DNA from 2 places in the Streptomyces sp. NPDC110618 genome. Region 1 is predicted to be linked to the other one. Evidence: riboswitches for the same ligand, from Rfam matches in the RefSeq annotation. Region 1 holds a riboswitch; the other holds the start of a gene.

Region 1 (11,704 bases):
CCCGCTGGATCATCGAGCGGCAGGAGAACGACGGCTGCTGGGGCGGCATCCAGCCCCCGGCGGTGTACTCGATCATCGCCCTGCACCTGATGGGCTACGACCTCCAGCACCCGGTGATCCGCGAGGGGCTGGCCTCGCTGGACCGTTTCGCCGTGTGGCGCGAGGACGGCGCCCGGATGATCGAGGCCTGCCAGTCCCCGGTCTGGGACACCTGCCTGGCCACCATCGCGCTCGCCGACGCCGGGCTGCCGTCCGACCATCCGCAACTGGTCAGGGCCGCCGACTGGATGCTCGGCGAGCAGATCGTCCGGCCCGGCGACTGGGCCGTCAAGCGGCCCGGACTGCCGCCCGGGGGCTGGGCGTTCGAGTTCCACAACGACAACTACCCCGACATCGACGACACCGCCGAGGTGGTCCTCGCGCTGCGCCGGGTCCGGCACCACGACCCGGAGCGGGTGGAGAAGGCCATCGGGCGCGGGGTGCGCTGGAACCTCGGCATGCAGTCCAGGAACGGCGCCTGGGGCGCCTTCGACGTGGACAACACCAGCCCCTTCCCCAACCGGCTGCCGTTCTGCGACTTCGGTGAGGTCATCGACCCGCCGTCGGCCGATGTCACCGCCCACGTGGTGGAGATGCTCGCCGTCGAGGGCCTCGCCCACGACCCGCGCACCAGGCGCGGCATCCAGTGGCTGCTGGCCGAACAGGAGCCGGACGGCTCGTGGTTCGGGCGCTGGGGCGTCAACTACATCTACGGCACCGGGTCCGTGGTCCCCGCTCTCGCGGCCGCCGGCATCCCCGGCTCGCACCCGGCGATGCGGCGGGCCGTGACCTGGCTGGAGTCGGTCCAGAACGACGACGGCGGCTGGGGCGAGGACCTGCGCTCCTACCGGGACGCCAAGGGCTGGAGCGGCCGGGGCGCCTCCACCGCGTCCCAGACCGCCTGGGCGCTGATGGCGCTGCTCGCGGCCGGGGAGCGGGACTCCAAGGCCGTCGAGCGCGGCGTGGAGTGGCTGGCCGCCACCCAGCGCGAGGACGGGTCCTGGGACGAGCCGTACTTCACCGGCACCGGCTTCCCCTGGGACTTCTCCATCAACTACCACCTCTACCGGCAGGTCTTCCCGCTCACCGCGCTCGGCCGGTACGTGCACGGGGAGCCCTTCGCCGGCGCCGAGGGGGGCTGATGAGCACACCGCCCGCTCCGGCTCCGCTGCTGATCGCCTGCGCGCTCGGCATCGAGCGCCTCGCGCTGCGCACCGGCGGTCACGGCGAGCCCGGCGGGCCGGTCACCGTGGTCCGTACCGGCATGGGCCCCAAGGCGGCCGAACGGGCCGTCGGCCGGGCCCTGGCCGACCCGGCGCTCGCCGGGGCCGCGGTGATCGCCACCGGTTTCTGCGCGGGACTGGCTCCCGGGATGCACCCCGGAGACCTGGTGGTCGCGGCGGAGACCCGGGACCCGCGCGGCACCACCGAGTGTGTGGGCACCGAACTGCTGGTGAAGGAACTCGGCCGGGCCGTCCCGGGACGCACCGTGCACACCGGGCCGGTCACCGGCTCCGATCACGTGGTCCGTGGTAAGGAACGGTCGGATCTGCTCTCGACCGGCGCAGTCGCGGTCGACATGGAGTCGGCGGCGACGCTCCTGAGCGCCGCGCGCGCGGGCGAGCGCCCCGTTGCGGCCGTACGGGTGGTCGTGGACGCTCCAGAACATGAACTCGTCCGGATCGGCACCTTGCGCGGGGGAATATCAGCGTTCCGTGTGCTCAGGTCGGTCCTTCCCGCTTTCTACGAATGGCACCGTTCTTTGCTGCTCCCCAGGAGGTGAGCCAGATGGCCATGCCGCTGCGTCAGTCCATCAAGGTCGCTACTTATTTGGCTGAACAAAAGCTCCGCAAGCGTGACAAGTTCCCGCTGATCGTGGAGCTGGAACCGCTGTTCGCGTGCAATCTCAAGTGCGAGGGCTGCGGCAAGATCCAGCACCCGGCCGGGGTGCTGAAGCAGCGCATGCCGGTCGCCCAGGCCGTGGGCGCGGTGCTCGAATCCGGTGCGCCGATGGTGTCCATCGCCGGCGGTGAACCCCTGATGCACCCTCAGATCGACGAGATCGTGCGCCAGTTGGTGGCCAAGCGGAAGTACGTCTTCCTGTGCACCAACGCCATGCTGCTGCGCAAGAAGATGGACAAGTTCACGCCCTCGCCCTACTTCGCCTTCGCCGTGCACATCGACGGACTGCGCGAGCGGCACGACGAGTCCGTGGCGAAGGAGGGCGTCTTCGACGAGGCGGTGGAGGCCATCAAGGAGGCCAAGCGGCGCGGCTTCCGGGTCACCACCAACTCCACCTTCTTCAACACCGACACCCCGCAGACCGTCATCGAGGTGCTGAACTTCCTCAACGACGACCTCAAGGTCGACGAGATGATGATCTCGCCCGCCTACGCCTACGAGAAGGCACCCGACCAGGAGCACTTCCTGGGCGTGGAGCAGACCCGCGAGCTGTTCAAGAAGGCCTTCGCGGGCGGCAACCGGCGCCGCTGGCGGCTCAACCACTCCCCGCTCTTCCTGGACTTCCTGGAGGGCAAGGTCGACTTCCCGTGCACGGCGTGGGCGATCCCCAACTACTCCCTGTTCGGCTGGCAGCGCCCCTGCTACCTGATGAGCGACGGCTACGTCCCGACGTACCGCGAGCTCATCGAGGACACCGACTGGGACAAGTACGGCCGCGGCAAGGACCCGCGCTGCGCCAACTGCATGGCGCACTGCGGCTACGAGCCCACCGCCGTCCTCGCCACCATGGGCTCCCTGAAGGAGTCGCTGCGGGCCATGCGCGAGACCGTCAACGGAAACCGGGAGTGACCCCATGACCGCCATCCCCTTGGGCGTACCCGAGGTACCGGTCCGGCCGATCGCCGAGCGGCGCGTGTCGCGGCGGATCGACGTCGGCCCGGTGGCGGTCGGGGGCGGCGCCCCGGTGTCGGTGCAGTCGATGACGACGACCCGTACGTCGGACATCGGCGCCACCCTGCAGCAGATCGCCGAACTCACCGCGTCCGGCTGCCAGATCGTCCGCGTCGCCTGCCCCACCCAGGACGACGCGGAGGCGCTGGCCACCATCGCCCGCAAGTCGCAGATCCCGGTGATCGCCGACATCCACTTCCAGCCCAAGTACGTGTTCGCGGCGATCGAGGCTGGCTGCGCCGCCGTACGCGTCAACCCCGGCAACATCAAGCAGTTCGACGACAAGGTCAAGGAGATCGCGCGGGCCGCGGCCGACCACGGCACGCCGATCCGCATCGGCGTCAACGCCGGTTCGCTGGACCGGCGGCTGCTGAAGAAGTACGGCAGGGCCACGCCCGAGGCCCTGGTGGAGAGCGCGCTGTGGGAGGCCTCCCTTTTCGAGGAGCACGGCTTCCGGGACATCAAGATCTCCGTCAAGCACAACGACCCCGTGGTGATGGTCGCCGCCTATCAGCAGCTCGCCGAGCAGTGCGACTACCCGCTGCACCTCGGTGTCACCGAGGCGGGCCCGGCGTTCCAGGGGACGATCAAGTCGGCCGTGGCCTTCGGGGCGCTGCTCAGCCGCGGCATCGGCGACACCATCCGGGTGTCGCTGTCCGCGCCGCCCGCCGAGGAGGTCAAGGTCGGCTGCCAGATCCTGGAGTCGCTCGGGCTGCGGCAGCGGCGTCTGGAGATCGTCTCCTGCCCGTCCTGCGGGCGTGCCCAGGTCGACGTCTACAAGCTGGCGGACGAGGTCACGGCGGGCCTGGAGGGCATGGAAGTGCCGCTGCGGGTGGCCGTCATGGGGTGTGTGGTCAACGGTCCCGGCGAGGCACGGGAGGCGGATCTGGGGGTCGCCTCGGGCAACGGCAAGGGGCAGATCTTCGTGAAGGGCGAGGTCATCAAGACCGTGCCCGAGTCGAGGATCGTGGAGACCCTCATCGAGGAAGCGATGAAGATCGCCGAACAGATGGAGCAGGACGGCGTCGAGTCGGGGGAGCCGGCCGTCACCGTGAGTTGAGCAGCACGGACCGAAGGGGGCCCGACGTGACGATTCTGGAGAACATCCGGGGACCACGCGATCTGAAGGCGCTGTCCGAGGCGGAACTCGGTGAACTGTCCGACGAGATCAGGGAGTTCCTGGTGCACGCGGTCGCCCGCACCGGCGGGCATCTCGGGCCCAACCTGGGGGTGGTGGAACTGACCATCGCGCTCCACCGGGTCTTCGAGTCGCCGGTCGACCGCATCGTGTGGGACACCGGCCATCAGAGCTATGTGCACAAGCTGCTGACAGGACGTCAGGACTTCTCCAAGCTGCGCGGCAAGGGCGGCCTGTCCGGCTACCCCTCGCGCGAGGAGTCCGAGCACGACATCGTCGAGAACAGCCACGCCTCCACCGCGCTCGGCTGGGCCGACGGACTAGCCAAGGCCCGCCAGGTGCAGGGCGAGAAGGGGCACGTCGTCGCGGTCATCGGCGACGGCGCGCTCACCGGCGGTATGGCCTGGGAGGCGCTGAACAACATCGCGGCCGCCAAGGACCGGCCGCTGATCATCGTCGTCAACGACAACGAGCGCTCCTACGCGCCCACCATCGGCGGCCTCGCCAATCACCTCGCCACCCTGCGCACCACCGACAGCTACGAGCAGGTCCTGGCCTGGGGCAAGGACGTCCTGCAGCGCACCCCGGTCATCGGCAACACCCTCTACGAGGCCCTGCACGGCGCCAAGAAGGGCTTCAAGGACGCCTTCGCCCCGCAGGGCCTCTTCGAGGACCTGGGCCTGAAGTACGTGGGCCCCATCGACGGCCACGACATCGGCGCCGTGGAGTCCGCGCTGCGCCGCGCGAAACGCTTCCACGGCCCCGTACTGATCCACTGCCTCACCGAGAAGGGCCGCGGCTACGAACCCGCCCTCGCCCACGAGGAGGACCACTTCCACACCGTCGGTGTGATGGACCCGCTCACCTGCGAGCCCCTCGCCCCGTCCAACGGCCCTTCCTGGACCTCGGTGTTCGGCGACGAGATCGTGAGGATCGGCGAGGAGCGCGAGGACGTCGTCGCCATCACCGCGGCCATGCTGCACCCCGTCGGCCTCGGCAAGTTCGCCGCCCGCTTCCCGGACCGGGTCTGGGACGTCGGCATCGCCGAGCAGCACGCGGCGGTCTCCGCGGCGGGCCTGGCCACCGGCGGCGTCCATCCCGTCGTCGCCGTGTACGCCACCTTCCTCAACCGGGCCTTCGACCAGCTCCTGATGGACGTCGCCCTGCACCGCTGCGGGGTCACCTTCGTGCTGGACCGGGCCGGGGTCACCGGTGTCGACGGCGCCTCCCACAACGGCATGTGGGACATGTCCATCCTCCAGGTCGTCCCCGGCCTCAGGATCGCCGCCCCGCGCGACGCCGACCAACTGCGCGCCCAGCTCCGGGAGGCCGTCGCGGTGGACGACGCGCCCACCCTGGTGCGCTTCCCGAAGGAGACCGTCGGCCCCGAGATCCCGGCCCTGGACCGGATCGGCGGCATGGACGTACTGCGCCGTGACCCCGACCCGGAGGTGCTGCTGGTCGCCGTCGGCGTGATGGCGCCGGTCTGCCTCCAGGCCGCCGAACTCCTCCAGGCCCGGGGCCTCAACTGCATGGTCGTCGACCCGCGTTGGGTCAAGCCCGTCGACCCCGAGCTGCCCGGCCTCGCCGCCCGGCACCGGCTGGTGGCCGTCGTCGAGGACAACAGCCGTGCCGCCGGAGTGGGTGCCGCCGTCGCACTCGCCCTCGGTGACGCCGATGTCGATGTTCCGGTGCGGCGCTTCGGCATCCCCGAGCAGTTCCTCGCGCACGCCAAGCGCAGCGAGGTACTGGCCGACATCGGCCTGACGCCCGTGGAGGTCGCGGGCCGGATCAGCGCGAGCCTGGCCGTACAGGAGCCAGTCAAGGAGACAGCGGAATGACCACGGAGTTCGACCTCGGCGCGCTGCTGGCCGCGCGCGGAGCCGAGCGCTACGAGCTGCACGGCAAGTACCTCAACCACCAGCTCCCGCGCATGCTGCACACCATCGGCTTCGACAAGGTCTACGAGCGCGCCGAGGGCGCCTACTTCTACGACGCCGAGGGCGCCGACTACCTGGACATGCTCGCCGGGTTCGGGGTGATGGGGCTGGGCCGCCACCACCCCGTGGTCCGCAAGGCCCTGCACGACGTCCTGGACCTCTCCCTCGCCGACCTCACCCGGTTCGACTGCCAGCCGCTGCCCGGACTGCTCGCCGAGAAGCTGCTCGCGCACAGCCCGCACCTGGACCGGGTGTTCTTCGGCAACAGCGGCACCGAGGCCGTCGAGACGGCCCTGAAGTTCGCCCGCCGCGCCACGGGCCGGCCCAGGGTCCTGTACTGCGAGCACGCCTTCCACGGCCTGACCACCGGTTCCCTGTCCGTCAACGGCGAGGACGGCTTCCGCGACGGCTTCGCCCCGCTGCTCCCCGACACCGCCGTACCGCTCGGTGATCTCGACGCACTGGCGCGGGAGTTGAAGAAGGGGGACGTCGCCGCCCTGATCGTGGAGCCGATCCAGGGCAAGGGCGTGCACGAGGCGCCGCCCGGCTATCTCAGGGCCGCGCAGGAACTGCTGCACAAGCACAAGGCGCTGCTCATCGCCGACGAGGTGCAGACCGGCCTCGGCCGCACCGGGGACTTCTACGCCTACCAGCACGAGGACGGCGTGGAGCCGGACCTGGTGTGCGTGGCCAAGGCTCTGTCCGGCGGGTATGTCCCGGTCGGCGCCACCCTCGGCAAGGACTGGATCTTCAAGAAGGTCTACTCGTCGATGGACCGGGTGCTGGTGCACTCGGCGAGCTTCGGCTCCAACGCCCAGGCCATGGCGGCCGGGCTCGCGGTGCTGACCGTCATGGAGAACGAGCAGATCGTCGCGAACGCCCGCGCGACGGGTGAGCTGCTGAAGACGCGGCTCGCCGCCCTCACCGACAAGTACGAGCTGCTCGCCGACGTGCGCGGGCGGGGCCTGATGATCGGCATCGAGTTCGGCCGGCCCTCCTCGCTGAAGCTGCGCAGCCGGTGGACCATGCTCCAGGCCGCCCGCAAGGGCCTGTTCGCGCAGATGGTCGTGGTCCCGCTGCTCCAGCGGCACCGGATCCTCACCCAGGTCTCCGGCGACCACCTGGAGGTGATCAAGCTGATCCCGCCGCTGATCATCGGCGAGCGGGAGGTGGAGCGGTTCGTGGACGCGTTCACCGAGGTGATGGACGACGCGCACAGCGGGGGCGGGCTGATGTGGGACTTCGGCAAGACGCTGGTGAAGCAGGCGGTGGCGAACCGCTGACCGGCAGGACTGAAGGGTTTTGCCTCTGAGGCAAGAAATTTGCCGCAGAGGCAAATATCCTGCTGAATGGAGAGCATGAGCTCTCCCGAGACCGGGCCGCCCGACGACCTGTCCGCGGTGGCGCCGCGGCTGCGTGATCTCCGGCGCCGGGCCGCCCTCACGCTGGAGGCCGCGGCAGCGTCCGCCGGACTGTCACCGGCCCACCTCTCCCGGCTGGAGACCGGACACCGCCAGCCCTCGCTGCCGATGCTGCTGGCACTCGCTCGCATCTACGGTACGACGGTCTCCGAACTGCTCGGCGAGACGGTCGCCGACCGGGACGCCGTCGTCCGCGGCGCCGAGATGGAACCGACGGCCGCCGGGGGGTGGACGTACCGCCAGGCCGGCGCCCCCGGCCGCGGCATGCAGGCGCTGCGCCTGCACGTCCCCTACGGCTCCCAGGGCGACATCGTGCGGGTGCACCCCGGCGAGGAGTGGCTCTACGTCCTCACCGGCCGCCTCCGCCTGCGCCTGGGCGACACCACGTACCGCCTGGCCCCGGGGGACAGCGCCCACTTCGACTCCCTGACCCCGCACCGGATCGCCGCGCAGGACCCGGACGGGGTGGAGCTGCTCTTCGTCCACACCTTGCTGCAGAGCCCCACCTCCGCCCTGTGCCTGGGCGGACCCGCGACCTCACACCACGGAGACATGCCATGACCGACATGGAGGAGAAGTTCCCCCGCGCCCTGTGGGTGCGGTTGATCATCTACATCGCGGTGGGGCATGTCTTCGCGGCGTTCATCTACCTGCTCTTCGAGCTGGGTGCGAAGCAGTAGCGGCCGCGAACGGCGCCCGGCTCAGTCGAGGAGGCGGTCGCGCAGGCGCTCGCGGACGGCGGGGGTGACCCGCAGGGCCTGCTCCAGGTAGGGGTCCACCCCGCCCCAGGTCTCCTCGATCGTGTCGAAGGCCGCCGTCAGGTACTCGGCGCGGGCGTCGAAGAGGGGGCTGAGGAGCTCCATCACTTCGGGGGTGTGGCTGTTGTTGCGCTTCACCTTGTAGCGGCGGTGCTTGGCGTTGGACTCCAGGTAGTCGGCGAGGATCGCGTCCCGCTCCACGCCCAGGGCGAGCAGGGTCACCGCGATCGACAGGCCCGCGCGGTCCTTGCCCGCCGCGCAGTGCATCAGGGCCGGGACGCTGTCCTCGGCGAGGGCCAGCAGCACCTGGGAGTGCTCGGCGGTGCGCTCCTTGATGATCATGCGGTACGACTCGATCATGCGGTTCGCGGCCTTGCCGTCCGCCAGGATCTCCCGCAGCTGTTCGATGTCGCCGTCGCGCACCATCTTCCAGAACTCGGCGCCGTCCGCCGGGTCGGACAGCGGCAGGTTCACATTGCGCACCCCGGTCAGCTCGACGTCGGGGCCCTCCAGCTTCTGGTCCGCCGCGTTGCGGAAGTCGAAGATCGTGTGCAGACCGAGGGAGCCGAGGAACGCCGCGTCCTGTTCGGTCGCGTGCGCGAGATGCCCACTGCGGAACAGCACGCCCTGTCGTACCCGGCGTCCGTCCACGGTCGGCAGTCCGCCCACATCCCGGAAGTTGCGAACTCCGGCCAGCTCCGGCTCGGTCGACGGGACCTGCTGCGTCACTTGGGCTCCTCCCACCGGTTCCGCCGGCTCGTGTCGTCGGCGGGCACGCCTTGACGATACGACATCGATACCGGCGACAGCGGGAAGGTAGCAAAACGGACGAACAGCTCCGATATCGGTCCATTCATCCCCTGTCCGAATTAGAACCTTAATTGCTCTTCAGTGGCCTTGGGTGTGCTTCATTCCAACTCGCTCTGGAATAAAGGAGTCTGGAGCAGTGTCACGTGAGGAGCGTCATATCCGTGACGGTGAGTCGTCCGTCATGTCCACGTAATTCATGCGCTTTTCAAGGGTATTTGCCGGAGCCGATCATCAGGTAATGCACGGAAAGTGACCGTGAATTCCGGCAAGGGATCAAGAGGAATGCCTTCGGGTGGAACCTTCTGCTTGTCCCTTTGCGTCTTGGTCGCTTACGTTCGCCACCAATCCGAGCGGACGCCGAATCCTGCCGCCGCTCGTGATCCCGCACACTCACCCGTGCACGGCAGGAGCGGGGGACCCACAGGCACCACCGCCTGGTCCGGTCTCCGGAACAGGCTTGGGGTCAAGTCGCGCCCAGCGCGCGGCCGGACATCTCCAGTCCGCACCCGACAGCTCACCTCGTAGGCGCCGGAGAGGAATTCGCCATGCCCGCGAAGGGTAAGCACCGCCGTCCCAAGACCCTGCGTATCACCCGTGGAATCGCCGCCGCCGGAACCGGTGGCGCCGCACTCGCCCTCCCGCTCCTGGGTGCCACCGGCGCCCACGCGGCCCCGTCGCAGTCCGTTCCGGAAAAGGCCGTTCAGTCGGTGCAGTCGACGAAGTCGGTCGACACCAAGGAAACGGCGAAGAAGTCCGCGAAGAAGGCGGCCACGAAGATCTACACCGTGCGGTCCGGGGACTATCTCTCGAAGATCGCGAACGAGCAGGACGTGCGCGGCGGCTGGCAGAAGCTGTACCAGGACAACCGCGAGGCCGTCGGCGACGACCCGTCGCTGATCCACCCCGGCCTGAAGCTGTCGATCAACAAGAAGGCCGCCTCGACGGACCGCGCCGAGAAGTCGGTCTCCCGGTCCGCCACGCGGTCCGCCGCGAAGCCGTCGGCGCCCGCGAAGCCCAAGGCGCCCGCGCAGTCCTCCGCGCCGCAGGCCGCGACCACCACGCAGGCCGCCCCGGCCACCGCCACCGGCTTCACCGCCCCGGTCGCCGGCGCCGGCGTCGGCACCGCCTACAAGGTCGCGGGCAGCATGTGGTCCAGCGGCTACCACACCGGCGCCGACTTCGTCGTCCCGTCCGGCACCCCGCTGAAGGCCGTCGGCGCGGGCACCGTCGTCTCGGCCGGCTGGGCCGGGGCCTACGGCAACCAGGTCGTCATCCGGCTTGCCGACGGTCACTACGCCCAGTACGCCCACCTGTCCTCGCTGTCCGTCTCCAGCGGCCAGTCGGTGACGGCGGGCCAGCAGGTAGGCCTGTCCGGCACCACCGGCAACTCCACCGGACCGCACCTGCACTTCGAGATCCGCACCACGCCGGACTACGGCTCCGACGTGGACCCGATCGCCTACCTCCGCGCCAAGGGCGTCTCCATCGGCTGACGGACCGCCCGCCGCACGGCACCCTCCCTGACACGCCGCCGAAGGCCGGACCCACGATCCCCGGGTCCGGCCTTCGGCGTTGCCGACCTGGTTCTATTCCGGACTTGGCCAAGGTCTTGGAGTGGCTTATCTCACCGCCCGTCAACCCCTGCCTACGGTCGCGTAGGTCACATTCGAAGGTGAATCATGGGCCGATGTGGCAGACGATTCGAAGAGTGACAACGAGACAGTGATCGGGTCGTACGTCGCGGTGGGGGACAGCTTCACCGAGGGCGTCGGCGACCCTGGCCCCGACGGAGCCTTCGTCGGCTGGGCGGACCGGTTCGCCGTGCTGCTGGCGGACCGCCGGCCCGAGGGCGACTTCCGCTACACGAACCTCGCGGTGCGCGGGAAGCTGCTGGACCAGATCGTGGCGGACCAGGTGCCGAGGGCATGCGAACTCGCCCCGGACCTCGTCTCGTTCTGTGCGGGCGGCAACGACATCATCCGGCCCGGCACCGACCCCGACGAACTGGCCGAGCGGTTCGAGCGGGCGGTGGCCCGGCTCGCCGAAACCGCCGGGACCGTCCTGGTGACGACCGGCTTCGACACCCGTGGCGTGCCCGTGCTGAAGCATCTGCGCGGCAAGATCGCCACGTACAACATGCACGTACGGTCGATCGCGGACCGGTACGGCTTCCCGGTGCTCGACCTGTGGTCGCTGAAGACCGTCCAGGACCGCCGGGCGTGGGACGACGACCGGCTGCACCTGTCTCCCGAGGGTCACACACGCGTGGCGCTCCGCGCGGGCCAGGTCCTCGGCCTGGAGGTCCCCGCCGACCCGGACCAGCCCTGGCCCCCGCTCCCGCCCCGCGGCACCCTGGAGATCCGTCGCGACGACGTCCACTGGGCCCGCGAGTACCTGGTCCCCTGGATCGGCCGCCGCCTGCGCGGCGAGTCCTCCGGCGACCATGTGACGGCCAAGGGCCACCTGTCCCCGGACGACATCAAGATGCGCATCGAGGCGGCGGTCTGAGCCGCGCGCCCGGGACCCGACGGGCGGGCTGACGGCGGGGGAGTCACGCACGCGCGCGTACGGCATCAGGTACGGCCCGTCCCGACGAGGGGCGGGCCGACGCCGTGGGCCACCGGCCCCGGATCAGCGCGCGGCGGTCGACAACTCCGCCCGCGCCACGCCCAGTTCCCTGGCCAG
Region 2 (8,071 bases), on a different contig from region 1:
ACTCCGGTCGCGCACCCCCGCTGTACGCCGTCCGCTACGGACTGACGTCGATCCCTTCCCGGAACGCCACCGCGTCCCAGCGCCCGCCCAGCTCCGCCCCCAGCCAACCGGGCGCCGCCGCCCGGAAGTCGGCCGGCGCCCAGCCCCCCGCCCCCGCGGGCAGCGCGCCCAGCAGCGGGGCACCGGACACCTCCGGCAGGTCCGCCACGTTGCACCGCGCGGCGAGGTCCGGCTCGTCGGGCCAGCTGCCGATCACCACGCCCAGCGGGTCCAGGTGCCGGGAGCGCAGTTCACGGGCCGTCAACTCCGTGGAGTTCAGGGTGCCCAGCCCGGCCGGCGCCACCACCAGGACCGGCACCGCCAGCAGTTCGGCCGCGTCCGCCAGCGTGCCGCCCCGGTCGTCGAAGCGGACCAGCAGCCCGCCCGCCCCTTCCACCAGCACCAGATCGTGCTCGGTGGCCAGCTTCGCGGCGGCCTCGGCGATCCGCTCCGGGGTCACCGGCGGCAGCCCGGACCGGCGCGCGGCCGTGCCCGGCGCCAACGGCTCCGGGTAGCGGGCGAGTTCGGCGGCCGTCACGGCCCCCGCCAGGCGCACGCACTCCTCGGCGTCCCCGCGCTCGTCCGGCCGTACGCCCGTCTGGGCCGCCTTCAGCACGGCCACCGTGCGGCCCGCGCCCAACGCCGTGGCGGCGATCGCGGCCGTGGTGACCGTCTTGCCGATCTCCGTGCCGGTGCCCGTGATCACCAGAACCGACATCTCAGCCCTCCCGCGCCGCCGCGCACACGGCGTTCGCGATCCGCGCCAGGTCCGCGTCGCCCGTGATGTACGGCGGCATTGTGTAGATCAGGTCCCGGAACGGCCGCAGCCACACACCCTCGCGCACCGCCGCCTCGGTCGCCGCCTCCATGTCCACCGAGTGGTCGAGCTGGACCACGCCGATGGCGCCGAGGACCCGCACGTCCCGCACGCCCGGCAGCTCCGCCGCCGGGGCCAGGCCCTCGCGCAGCCCCGCCTCGATCCGCTTGACCTCGGTCAGCCAGTCCTGGCCGAGCAGCAGTTCGATCGAGGCGCACGCCACCGCCGCGGCCAGCGGATTGCCCATGAACGTCGGCCCGTGCGCCAGCACCGGCACCTCGCCCCGCGAGATCCCGTCGGCCACGCGCGAGGTGCACAAGGTGGCGGCGAGCGTCAGGTAACCGCCGGTCAGCGCCTTGCCGACGCACATCACGTCCGGAGTCACGGCCGCGTGCTCCGCCGCGAACAGCGCGCCGGTCCGCCCGAAACCGGTCGCGATCTCGTCGAAGACCAGCAGCACGTCGTGCGCGTCGCACGCCTCGCGCAGCACCCGCAGATACGCGGGGGAGTGGAACCGCATCCCGCCCGCGCCCTGCACCACCGGCTCCACGATCACCGCGGCCAGTTCACCGGCGTGCCGTTCGATCAGCGAGCGCAGATGCTCGGCGTAGGACTCCTCGTACTCCACCGGCGGCGGGTCCGCGAACAGCTGGCGCTGGAGCACACCGGTCCACAGCTCGTGCATCCCGCCCCGCGGGTCGCACACCGACATCGGCTGCCAGGTGTCGCCGTGGTAGCCGCCCCGCCAGGTCATCAGCCGCTGCTTGCCGGGCCGGCCCAGCGAGCGCCAGTACTGCAGGCACATCTTCACCGCGACCTCGACCGACACCGAGCCCGAGTCGGCGAGGAACACATGCTCAAGTCCCTGGGGCGACATGTCGACAAGGTGCTTCGCCAGGCGCACGGCGGGCTCGTGCGTGAGCCCGCCGAACATCACATGGCTCATCCGGCCGAGCTGCTCGCGCGCCGCCTCGTTGAGCACCGGGTGGTTGTAGCCGTGGATGGCCGACCACCACGACGACATCCCGTCAACCAGCTCGCCCGAGCCGTCCGCGAGGCGCAGCCGCACCCCGCTCGCCGACTCCACGACCAGCGGCTCCTGACGGCCCGGCATCGGACCGTAGGGGTGCCACACATGCCGCCGGTCGAGGTCCAGCAGCTCGGGGACGCTCAGCTCAGGCATTGGGCGCGAGGTCCGTACCGGCGCCCCGGCGGCGCACCGCGACCAGATCGGTGCGTACCTGACCGGGCTCGGCCTGTTCGGCAGGGGCCGGAGCAGTGCCGCACACACCCCCGCCCTCGGAACCGCAGGAGCTCTCCGAGCCGCAGCCGCCACCGGCCGCCCGGTGCTCCGGCAGCGTCACCTCGTCGGCGCCCTCCACCTCGAACCCGGCGTCGGCGATCATCTCCAGGTCGGCCTTGCCGGCCTGGCCCTCGCTGGTGAGGTAGTCGCCGAGGAAGATCGAGTTGGCCAGGTGCAGCGCGAGCGGCTGCATCGTGCGCAGATGGACCTCGCGGCCGCCCGCGATGCGCACCTCCACGTCCGGGCAGACGAACCGCACCATCGCCAGGATCCGCAGACAGCGCTGCGGGGTCAGGTGCCACTCCTTGGCCAGCGGGGTGCCCTCGAACGGGATCAGGAAGTTCACCGGCACCGAGTCCGGGTCCAGCTCGCGCAGCGAGTAGACGACGTCCACCAGGTCCTCGTCGCTCTCGCCCATGCCGGCGATCAGGCCGGAGCAGGCGGACAGACCCGCGGCGTGCGCCTTCCGCACGGTGTCCACGCGGTCGGCGTAGGTGTGGGTGGTGGTGATGTCGCCGTAGGTGGCCTCGGAGGTGTTGAGGTTGTGGTTGTAGGCGTCCGCCCCGGCCTCGCGCAGCCGTTCGGCCTGCCCGTCGGAGAGCAGACCCAGGCAGGCGCACACCTCGACGCCCTCGTTCTGCTCCTTGATCGCCTTGATGGTGTCCGAGACCCGGTCCACGTCACGGTCGGTCGGACCGCGCCCGCTCGCCACCAGACAGACCCGCTTGGCGCCGCCCGCGAGCCCCGCGGCGGCCGCCTCGGACGCCTCGTCGGGCTTGAGCCAGGTGTACTTCAGGATCCCGGCGGTCGAGCCGAGCCGCTGCGAGCAGTAGGAGCAGTCCTCGGGGCACAAGCCGGACTTGAGGTTGACCAGGTAGTTCAGTTTCACCCGACGGCCGAACCAGTGCCGGCGCACCTTGCCGGCCGCGGCCACCACATCGAGCAGGTCGTCGTCGGAGGTCGCGAGGACGGCCAGGGCTTCCTCGCGGGTCGGCAGCTCGCGCCGCAGCCCCTTTTCCACCAGCGTGTTCAGCAGGTCCATGAGAGCTGATCCTGTCCTACGGAGTGGTTCCTGGCCAAGGAGAGTTCGTACAACTCGGGCGCTCGGAGGTGTGGGTATTGCCACACCCTGGGTGACCGGTCGTGCCGCTAGTGTCTGTGCGCTGCCTACAAAAACCCCGGAGGACCCATGGCGTTCGGCTGGATCGACGAGCAGGCGGAGCTGCGCCGGCGCGCCGGACTCGTCCGGACGCTGCGCCCCCGCCCGGCCGACTCGCCGCTGCTGGACCTCGCGAGCAACGACTACCTGGGCCTGGCCCACCATCCCGAGGTGACCGAGGGCGCGGCCCGGGCGGCGCGGACCTGGGGCGGCGGCGCCACCGGATCCCGGCTGGTGACCGGTACGACGGAACTCCACGGGGAGCTGGAGCGCGAGCTGGCGGACTTCTGCGGCTTCGAGGCGGCGCTGGTCTTCTCCTCCGGCTACGCGGCCAACCTCGCCGCGGTCACCGCGCTCGGGCCGCACGGCTCGCTGATCGTCTCCGATGCGGGCAACCACGCCTCGCTCATCGACGGCTGCCGCCTGGCCCGCGGGACGACCCAGGTCGTCGCGCACGCCGAGCCGGACGCGGTGCGCAAGGCGCTGCAGACGCACGACGGCCCGGCGATCGCGGTCTCCGACACCGTCTTCTCGGTGGACGGCGACGCGGCCCCGCTGGCGGGTCTCGCCGAGGCGTGCCGGGAGTACGGCGCGGGACTGGTCGTCGACGACGCGCATGGGCTGGGGGTGCTGGGCGACGGCGGCCGGGGCGCCCCGTACGCGGCGGGCCTCGCGGGCGCGGACGATGTCGTCGTCACGGTGACGCTGTCGAAGTCACTGGGCAGTCAGGGCGGGGCCGTGCTCGGCCCGGCCCGGGTGATCGACCATCTGGTCAACGCGGCCCGGACGTTCATCTTCGACACGGGCCTGGCGCCCGCCGCGACCGGTGCCGCCCTGGCGGCCCTGCGGCTGCTTCGCCGGGAGCCGGAGCGGGCGGCACGGGCGCGAGCGGTGGCCGGTGAACTGCACGCCCGCCTGACGGCCGCGGGTCATCAGGCGGTACGTCCGGACGCCGCGGTCGTCTCGGTGCGCGCGCCCTCCCCGGAGGAGGCCGTGCGCTGGGCGGCGGACTGCCGGGCGGCGGGCCTGGCCGTCGGCTGTTTCCGTCCTCCTTCCGTGCCCGACGGCATCTCACGTCTGCGACTGACCGCCCGTGCGGATCTCACGGACGGTCAGATCGCACGCGCTGTTCGGATCATCGGCGAGACACGACCATGAGTCGGCGTGACACGGCCCTGCCGCCGCGGCTGCGGAACTGATCGAAATTGATCGGAAGTTGATCGCGAATTGCTTGAGGTCCTCAGGCCTTGATGGAAGTCCTCAGGCCTTGACCGCGGTCGTGAAGTCCGCCCAGCTCTCGGGGGAGAAGAGCAGCGCGGGTCCGGCCGGAGCCTTGGAGTCGCGTACGGCGAGCAGCCCGGCCCAAGGTCCGGTCCGCGGCCGAGCGGTCTCCACGCAGTTGTTCGCGCCCGTGCTGTAGCTGCTGCGCAGCCAGTGCACGGCTGGTAGATCGGTACTGGAAGGAACGTGCCGAGGCAGTGCAGACATGGTGCCTCCTTACGCGCCGTCAGCTATCCCGGCGATGTAATCCAACGATTCCTCGGGCGAAAGGGCGTGGATCTGAAGGGTGGTGAATGCCTCCGTGTACGCCTGGAGGTCTTCTTTCCGCTCCAGGTAGAGGCTACTCGTCAAGTGGTCGAGAACAACCACATCCAGATCAGAGGTGCGCGAAAATGAGAAGACTACGAAAGGCCCTGTGATGCCGATGTGCGCCCCCGCAGTGAACGGCAGCACCTGCAAACGCACTTGAGGCAGCCGCCCCGCCTCCACCAGCCGCCACAGCTGCCGCGCCATCACCCCGGGCCCGCCGATCCTCCGGCGCAGGACCGCCTCGTCCAGAACGGCGCTGAGCTCCAGCGGGGGCCGGCCGCGCAGGACGTCCTGCCTGGCCAGGCGCACCTCGACCAGCGCGTCCAGCCGTTCGTCCGCCTCGTCCAGGCCGCCCACCGCGGCCCGGGTCACCGCGCGCGCGTACTCCGGTGTCTGCAACAGCCCCGGCACCACCGAGGTCTCCAGTGTGCGCATCGCGGTCGCCTGGGACTCCAGGCTGATGAAATCCCGGTAGGTCGGCGGCAGCACCCCCCGGTACGCGTGCCACCAGTGGTGTCGTCCGGCACCGTCGTCGGACCCCGCCAACACCAGGAGCAACTCCCGCAGTTGCTCGTCCCGTACGCCATAGGCGTCGAGGAGTAACCGCACATCGGCCGGTTTCACCCCGCTGGCGCCGGTCTCGATCCGGCTCACCTTGGACTGGTGCCAGCCCACCAGACGCGCCGCCTCACCGCTGGTGAGACCCGCACCGGTGCGCAACGCACGCAGTTCGGCGCCCAGCTTTCGGCGGCGTACCGCGGGACCGTGCTGCATGCGCTCCTCCTTACTCCAACCGGGCCGCCCAAATACGGTCTCGCGTAGCAGAGTTCACCGCTTTGAGCGACAGATATATGCATATCTTGGTGGATCGGCACCGTGACCGGCGCGGTAATGGCAGTCTGGCGACGAAGCACCAGTCCGGGACCGTACTCGAACCATCCGCTCCGTGTCGGACTGCGGTCCCGTGGGAAAGGGACGACGTCGCCATGGCAGACCATCTGGAAGCATCCGTCACTCTGCCGAGCGATCCCGCCTCGGTCTCCGCGGCCCGCGGCTATGTGGTCAGCACCCTCGCGGAATGGGGGCTGCCGGCCGAGACGGACGCGGCCGACACCATCCGGCTCATCGTCTCCGAACTCGCGACCAACGCCGTCCAGCACACCCTGGGTCAGTCACCCACCTTCACGGTGGACATCGAGTTGCACCATGACGAGCAGTTGCGCATCGGGGTGACCGACAGTCATCCCCGGTTCCCCAGGCGCCTGCCCGCCGCCGTCCAGCAGGACAACGGCCGCGGACTGGTGATCATCCGCTGGCTCACCGCCGAGTGCGGCGGCCGGCTCAGAGTCCGGCCGACCCGCGAGGGCGGGAAGACGGTCTCCATCGAACTGCCCTGGACGGTCCCGGCCCGCCCGGTCACCGCGGCGGGGCAGCAGGAGCCCTGAAACTCCGTCGGAACGCCTGAAAAGCCCCCTGAAAGCCCTCTGAAAGTCCCCCTGGGAAGGCCCCTGGGAAGTCCCTTGGGAGGGAAGTCCCTGCAAAGCCCCCTGAACAGCCCTCAGGGCGACGGCGCGTCAGGGCGCCGCCGCCCCTGAGAACCGCCCGGTCAGCTCACCCGGCCGTACCAGACGCTCTTGGTCCAGATCTTCTGCAGCCGCACCACGTCACCGGTCTTCGGGGCGTGCCAGATCTTCCCCTTCCCGGCGTAGATACCGACGTGGTAGACGTTCGACCCCGAGTGGAAGAACACGAGGTCACCCGCCTTGCGGTTGCCGGCGGAGATGTGGCGCGTCTTGTTGTACTGCTGGGCCGCCGTACGAGGCAGCTTCTTGCCCGCCTTCTTGTACGAGTACAGCGTGAGCCCGGAGCAGTCGAAGCGGTGCGGCCCCACGGCACCCCACTTGTAGGGGGATCCCTTCTTCGAAGCCGCGACCTTCAGTGCCTTCGACGCCGGAGTGGCAGCGGCCGCCTCGGAGGCGAGGCCGGGAGCCACGATCGAGCCGCCGACGGCGGCGAGGGTGAGAGCCGAGGCCGTACCGGCCCGGACCATCAGCGACGGGACACGATTGAGCGCAGTCATGCGCAACCCTTCGTCAGCCGCCTGTGAAGGATGACCTGTCGGATTCGGGCTGGCGAAGTTGCCCGGCCGCTGAGAGCGGCTTCACCCCAAGGGCTGCTCGGTGCGCGGAGACTCCGCACCGGCGACCCGTCGTGCTTGGGTCCTCCACTCCTGCCGATCCACTCCTGTCGACCGGTCATCCGGGCGGCGGCAGGACTCGGCGTCCGCCCGGACCGCCCCGCCGCTGTGGCGGGGGCTTGTCGTCAGACAGGGATCTTGGCTCACCGATGTCCGAAAATCCCAATGGAACCGGGGATTTGTGGTGTTACTCACCACTCATCCGTTCGGGTGGACACTGCTCCATTCGAACTACCGTCCAGGCGTTGGGGGATGCCCGGACCAGGCACGGAACGTCTCTTTCGGTTCCGGCGCTACGCGCGTTGCGCAACCCCGGCGGGCCGGAAAAAGGACACGCGACTACGCCAACAGTGGGTACGTCGTTCGGTCCGTTTCAACTCAGGTCCGGACGACTCGACATGGCGAGGAGCCGCCCGCACCCCTCTCACGTGCGTCAACTGTCCGAGCGCGGAGGAACCGTGACGCGAGCCGTGCGGCGCTCCCCGTCCAGCACGCGCAGCGCACGCGCCAGCGTGGGGGCATGCAGCTCGGTCTCACCGCGCTGATGCATGAGCGCCAGCGCGTCACGCAGTTCGGTCGCGCGGGACACGAGTGCCTGGGCGGCCCGCAGCCCGCCGTAGGTGTCGGTGCGGCGCGTGGGGTTGATGTGCCCGAGCAGATCGACCACGTCGAGGTAACGGTCGATCAACTCGGCCTCGGCGCGCGTCAGCGCGGGCAGCGGCGGAAGGTCCGGCAGCATCCGCGGCTCACCTCGTGCCCGGGGTGGTGCTCTTGCGACTCGGCACGATCCGGTCCACCAGCCCGTACGCCAGGGCCTCCCGCGCGTCCAGCACCTTCTCCCGCTCGATGTCGGCGCTCACCTGCTCCCGGCTGCGTCCGGTGTGCCGGGCGAGCATCTCCTCCAAGCGGGCCCGAATCCGCGTCAGCTCCGCGGCCTGGATCACCAGATCGCTCGCCTGCCCCTCC

The links. A riboswitch is a leader RNA that binds a small molecule or an ion and turns the genes downstream of it on or off. The one in region 1 is predicted to bind cyclic di-AMP.
Region 2: another riboswitch for cyclic di-AMP. It lies ahead of ACZ7L7_RS28525 (C40 family peptidase); the one in region 1 lies ahead of ACZ7L7_RS02370 (LysM peptidoglycan-binding domain-containing M23 family metallopeptidase).

The regions. Positions count from the first base shown of each region.
Region 1 covers NZ_JBVKBN010000001.1:537,548-549,251, forward strand. The annotation lists gene shc (squalene--hopene cyclase) at 1-1,181, shown strand, start outside; gene ACZ7L7_RS02330 (phosphorylase family protein) at 1,181-1,822, shown strand; gene hpnH (adenosyl-hopene transferase HpnH) at 1,828-2,850, shown strand; gene ispG (flavodoxin-dependent (E)-4-hydroxy-3-methylbut-2-enyl-diphosphate synthase) at 2,855-4,012, shown strand; gene dxs (1-deoxy-D-xylulose-5-phosphate synthase) at 4,039-5,931, shown strand; gene ACZ7L7_RS02350 (aspartate aminotransferase family protein) at 5,928-7,313, shown strand; gene ACZ7L7_RS02355 (helix-turn-helix domain-containing protein) at 7,389-8,012, shown strand; gene ACZ7L7_RS02360 (DUF6126 family protein) at 8,009-8,131, shown strand; gene ACZ7L7_RS02365 (tyrosine-protein phosphatase) at 8,153-8,938, opposite strand; cyclic di-AMP (ydaO/yuaA leader) riboswitch at 9,393-9,560, shown strand; gene ACZ7L7_RS02370 (LysM peptidoglycan-binding domain-containing M23 family metallopeptidase) at 9,565-10,512, shown strand; gene ACZ7L7_RS02375 (SGNH/GDSL hydrolase family protein) at 10,742-11,527, shown strand; gene ACZ7L7_RS02380 (TetR/AcrR family transcriptional regulator) at 11,651-11,704, opposite strand, start outside.
Region 2 covers NZ_JBVKBN010000019.1:118,541-126,611, forward strand. The annotation lists gene bioD (dethiobiotin synthase) at 35-757, opposite strand; gene ACZ7L7_RS28495 (adenosylmethionine--8-amino-7-oxononanoate transaminase) at 759-2,039, opposite strand; gene bioB (biotin synthase BioB) at 2,032-3,201, opposite strand; gene ACZ7L7_RS28505 (8-amino-7-oxononanoate synthase) at 3,349-4,476, shown strand; gene ACZ7L7_RS28510 (DUF397 domain-containing protein) at 4,579-4,806, opposite strand; gene ACZ7L7_RS28515 (helix-turn-helix domain-containing protein) at 4,816-5,682, opposite strand; gene ACZ7L7_RS28520 (ATP-binding protein) at 5,895-6,353, shown strand; gene ACZ7L7_RS28525 (C40 family peptidase) at 6,515-6,988, opposite strand; cyclic di-AMP (ydaO/yuaA leader) riboswitch at 6,992-7,187, opposite strand; gene ACZ7L7_RS28530 (hypothetical protein) at 7,539-7,844, opposite strand; gene ACZ7L7_RS28535 (ATP-dependent Clp protease proteolytic subunit) at 7,852-8,071, opposite strand, start outside.